2 regions of the Mycobacterium gallinarum genome follow, and region 1 is predicted to be linked to the other one. Evidence: predicted binding sites of a transcription regulator. Region 1 holds the regulator's gene; the other holds the start of a gene.
The links. Region 1 encodes HspR, which represses chaperone genes until heat shock. Its sites were predicted from a motif close to ANNTGAGTNNNNNNNACTCANNT; they were not measured.
Positions count from the first base shown of each region.

Region 1 (2,404 bases):
ACGATGGGCATCCCGATTCTGTATCCGTGGGCAAACCGGTTGAGCGCCAGCGACTATGAGAGTGACGGGACCGTCGTCACCCTGACTCCTGGTCAGGGGGGCGTCCGCGCCGACGAACACGGTCTGCCCATCCACGGCGTACTCGCCGCCTACCCGGGCTGGCAGGTCACCGCGCAGTCGGAGAACACGCTGACGGCGAGCGTCACCTTCGACACGCCGGAGCTGCTCGCGGCGTTTCCCTTCCCGCACGTGCTCACGCAACACGTCGCGCTGGCCGGCCGCAGGCTCACGATCGAGACCACCGTATCGCCGACGGCATCGGCGCCCGTCCCGCTGTGCTTCGGGTACCACCCGTACTTCACGATTCCCGGGGTGCCGCGCGACGAATGGCAGCTCACGACACCGACGATGCGGCATCTGCCGGTGGACGGGCGCGGCATCCCGACCGGAGAGCACGACGATTGGGAGGGGGGCACCGGGTCCTTGCAGTCCGTGACATACGACGACGGCTTCGACGAGGTAGCCGACGGTGCGGTGTTCTCACTGGCCGGTGGCGACCGTCGTGTCGACGTCGTGTTCGAAACCGGTTACCCGGCAGCACAATTGTTCGCCCCCGGTACGGACAGTCTCATCGCCATCGAGCCGATGGCGGCGCCGACCGACGCGCTGCGCCGCGGCGACTACCGCAGCGCGATGCCCGGACACCCGTCCACGGCACGCTTTTCAATCACGGTGACCTAACTCTGAAGGACGAGCGGCCGCATTTGTACGGCTATCGCCGGTGTGTCGTGTACAGACACGGCCGCTCGCGGGGTTTAGGTGTGCAACCGCCGTCCCCTAGCGTTTGTTGCGCGGCTGCCAGACCACCAGGGCCGTGCTCTTGGACCTGGGTTGGGAACGCAGTTCCTCGATCTCGCGCGCCATCTCCTGCAGGCGGCTCTGCAGCGCCTCGACCTGGTTGGTCAACTCGATGATCCGCTTGATACCCGCGAGGTTGACGCCCTCGTCCTGCGACAGCCGCTGCACCTCACGGAGCAGATCGACGTCGTGCTGCGAGTAGCGCCTTCCACCACCGGAAGTCCGCTGCGGGCTGACCAGCCCGAGCCGGTCGTACGTACGCAGGGTCTGCGCATGCATACCGGCCAACTCCGCGGCGACCGAAATCAGAAAGGTCCGCGCTTCGTCATTGGCTCGCTTGGGCATCATGCACCGGCCCAGTTCGCTCTCGGGTCGAAGCCGCTGGCCCGTTCGGCTTTCGCGTAGGCCTCCAAAGCTTCAGCGGCCTCACCCTCGACGTCCGGCGGCACCGCCACCTTGACGGTGACGAGCAGATCGCCATGTCCGCCGGAACGTTTTGGCACGCCTCGGCCACGTACCCGCAGGATCCGGCCGTCGGAGGTACCCTTCGGCACCCTCACACCGACCTTGCCTTCCAGCGTAGGCACCGAAAGCGTTGTCCCGAGCGCCAATTCGTGGAAGCTGACCGGCACGCTCACCGTGAGGTCGTCGCCGTTGCGGCCGAAGACCTTGTCCGGCTTGACGTGTACGGTCACATACAGGTCGCCTGACGGTGCGCCGCGCAGCCCGGCTTCTCCCTGGCCTGCCAGCCTGATGCGCTGGCCGTCCTCGACACCCGGCGGGATCCGCACGTTGATCGTGCGTGTCCTCGTGGTCACGCCGGTGCCCTTACATTCGTCGCAGGGGTGCTCGATGATCGAACCGCTGCCCCGGCATTCAGTGCACGGTTCGGAGAACCCGAACGCGCCCTGGTTGCGGTTGATGACACCGGATCCATTGCAGTTGGGGCACACCTTCGGGCTGGTGCCGGGCCGTGCGCCACTGCCGTGGCAGTTCGTGCACGGCGCGGGGCTGGTGAGCCGCAACGGCATCATCACGCCCTTGGTGGCCTCCAGAAACGACAACTCGGTCTCGGTCTCGAGGTCGTTGCCGCGCCGTGGCCGGCTTGCCCTCGGCTGTTGCGCTCCACGCCCGAACAATCCGCCGAACAGATCGCCAATGTTGGCTCCGCCGGTCTGGCCGGCCGCATCGAACAAATCGTTCAGATTGAACTCGCCGCCGTCGGAACTGAAACCGCCGAAATTCCCGCCGCCTCCGCCGCCGAAACGACCACGACCGAACCCGCCGTTCGCGAAAAGCCTTCGCGTTTCGTCGTATTCCTTGCGCTTGGCCGGATCCGACAGCACTTCCTTGGCTTCCGACACGGCTTTGTACCGGTCTTCGGCCGCCTGGTTTCCGGGGTTGCGGTCGGGATGGTTCTCCGCGAGCAGCTTTCGGGCTGCTCGCTTGATCTCCTGTTCGCTGGCATCGGAGGCGACGCCGAGCTCCTTGTAGAAGTCCTTTTCGACCCATTCACGCTGGGCCATACCGCGTCACCTCCTTACGG
Region 1 is NZ_AP022601.1:4,945,870-4,948,273, reverse strand. Features, by position in the region: gene G6N42_RS24395 (aldose 1-epimerase) at 1-741, shown strand, start outside; gene G6N42_RS24390 (heat shock protein transcriptional repressor HspR) at 838-1,203, opposite strand; gene dnaJ (molecular chaperone DnaJ) at 1,203-2,384, opposite strand.

Region 2 (2,404 bases), 3.3 Mb from region 1:
CAGGGCGGAGGTCCGCATGCGGTGTACCTGCTCGACGGACTGCGGGCGCAGGACGATTTCAACGGCTGGGACATCAACACCCCGGCCTTCGAGTGGTACTACCAGTCGGGTCTGTCGACAGTCATGCCCGTCGGTGGCATGTCGAGCTTCTACACCGACTGGTATCAGCCGTCACGGGGTAACGGCCAGGATTACACCTACAAGTGGGAGACGTTCCTGACGAACGAGCTGCCCGCTTGGCTGGAGGCCAACAAGGGTGTCTCGCAGCTCGGCAACGCGGTGGTCGGCATTTCCATGGCCGGCGCCACGGCGCTGACGTACTCGATCTATCACCCGCAGAAGTTCATCTACGCCGCATCGCTGTCGGGCTTCCTGAATCCGTCCGAGGGCTGGTGGCCGATGTTGATCGGGCTGGCGATGAACGACGCGGGCGGCTACAACGCCGAGAGCATGTGGGGTCCGTCCTCGGATCCGGCGTGGAAGCGGAACGACCCGATGGTCAACATCAATCAGCTGGTCGCCAACAACACCAGGGTCTGGATCTACTGCGGCTCCGGTACGCCGTCGGATCTGGATACCAGCGGTGGCGGCGGCAACATGATGGCCGCGCAGTTCCTCGAGGGACTGACGCTGCGCACCAACGTCAGCTTCAAGGACAACTACGTCGCGGCTGGCGGCACCAACGGTGTGTTCAACTTCCCGCAGCAGGGCACGCACAGCTGGGGCTACTGGGGCCAGCAGCTCGAGATGATGAAGCCCGATATCCAGCGGGTGCTGGGGGCGCAAGCCACCGCATAAGTTCCACCCACTACAGGGAGCCTGCCGTAACCCCCGAACGGCAGGCTCCCTGGCATTTGTGCGGGATCTGCGTGCGGGAACAAACCAGGCGGCCCCAAGGTTGAGTCGATCTGACTGAACTTTGGAGGAACCATGGCTGAAGCCAAATCAGTGCCGGTGCTGTTCCTGACCGAATCGATCGTGCTGCCGGGAATGGTCGTGCCGATCGAGCTGGACGACGCGGCCCGTGCCGCCGTCGACGCAGCACAGGCAAGCGAGTCCGGTGAGCTACTCATCGCCCCTCGCCTGGAGGACCGGTACGCCACGCACGGCGTGCTGGCATCGATCGTGCAGGTCGGCCGCATAGCGGGTGGCAGTGGTACCGCGGCGGTGGTGCGCGGCACCAAGCGGGCTCACATCGGCGCGGGCGCCAACGGCCCCGGCGCCGCGTTGTGGGTCGAGGTGACCGAGGTCGAAGAGGTCGAACCGACCGACGATGTCCGCGCGCTGGCCGCCGAGTACAAGAAGCTGCTGCTGGCGATGCTGCAGCGCCGCGAGGCCTGGCAGATCATCGACTTCGTGAACCAGCTCACCGATCCGTCGGCGTTGGCCGACACGGCCGGCTACGCGTCGTACCTGACTCAGGTGCAGAAGCGTCAGCTGCTGGAGACCCCCGATGTCGCTGAGCGGCTGAAGGCGCTCATCGAGTGGACCGGCGATCATCTGGCCGAGGTCGAGGTCACCGACAAGATCGCCGATGACGTCCGCGAGGGCATGGAGAAAACACAAAAGGAATTCCTGCTGCGCCAGCAGCTCAACGCCATCCGCAAGGAACTGGGGGATTCGGACGACGGCACAGGGTCTTCCGATGACTACCGGTCCAGAATCGAGGCCGCCGATTTGCCGGAGAAGGTCCGCGAAGCCGCACTGCGCGAGGTCGGAAAGCTGGAGCGCTCCAGCGAGCAGAGCCCCGAGGGCGGCTGGATCCGGACGTGGCTGGACACCGTGCTGGACCTGCCGTGGAACGTCACCACCGAGGACTCCACCGACCTGAAGTCGGCACGAGAAATACTCGACGCCGACCACCACGGTTTGGAGGACGTCAAGGACCGCATCATCGAGTACCTGGCGGTTCGCGCCCGGCGCGCACAGCGAGGGATGGCCGTCGTCGGTGGTCGCGGTTCCGGCGCCGTCATGGTGCTGGCCGGGCCCCCCGGTGTCGGTAAGACATCGCTCGGTGAGAGCGTGGCGCGGGCGTTGGGCCGCAAGTTCGTTCGCGTCGCCCTCGGTGGCGTGCGCGACGAGGCCGAGATCCGTGGCCACCGTCGCACCTACGTCGGTGCACTGCCCGGCCGGATCGTGCGCGCGATCGGCGAGGCGGGATCGATGAACCCCGTCGTGCTGCTCGACGAGATCGACAAGGTCGGCTCCGACTATCGCGGCGATCCGTCTGCCGCCCTGCTCGAGGTGCTGGACCCGGCGCAGAACCACACGTTCCGCGACCACTACCTGGAGCTGGATCTGGACTTGTCGGACGTCGTGTTCCTGGCGACGGCCAACGTGATCGAGAACATCCCGTCGGCCCTGCTGGACCGGATGGAGCTGATCCAGATCGACGGCTACACCG
Region 2 is NZ_AP022601.1:1,677,423-1,679,826, forward strand. Features, by position in the region: gene G6N42_RS08350 (esterase family protein) at 1-798, shown strand, start outside; gene lon (endopeptidase La) at 931-2,404, shown strand, end outside.
Region 2: the regulator HspR is predicted to act here: its motif matches at 897-919, upstream of lon (endopeptidase La).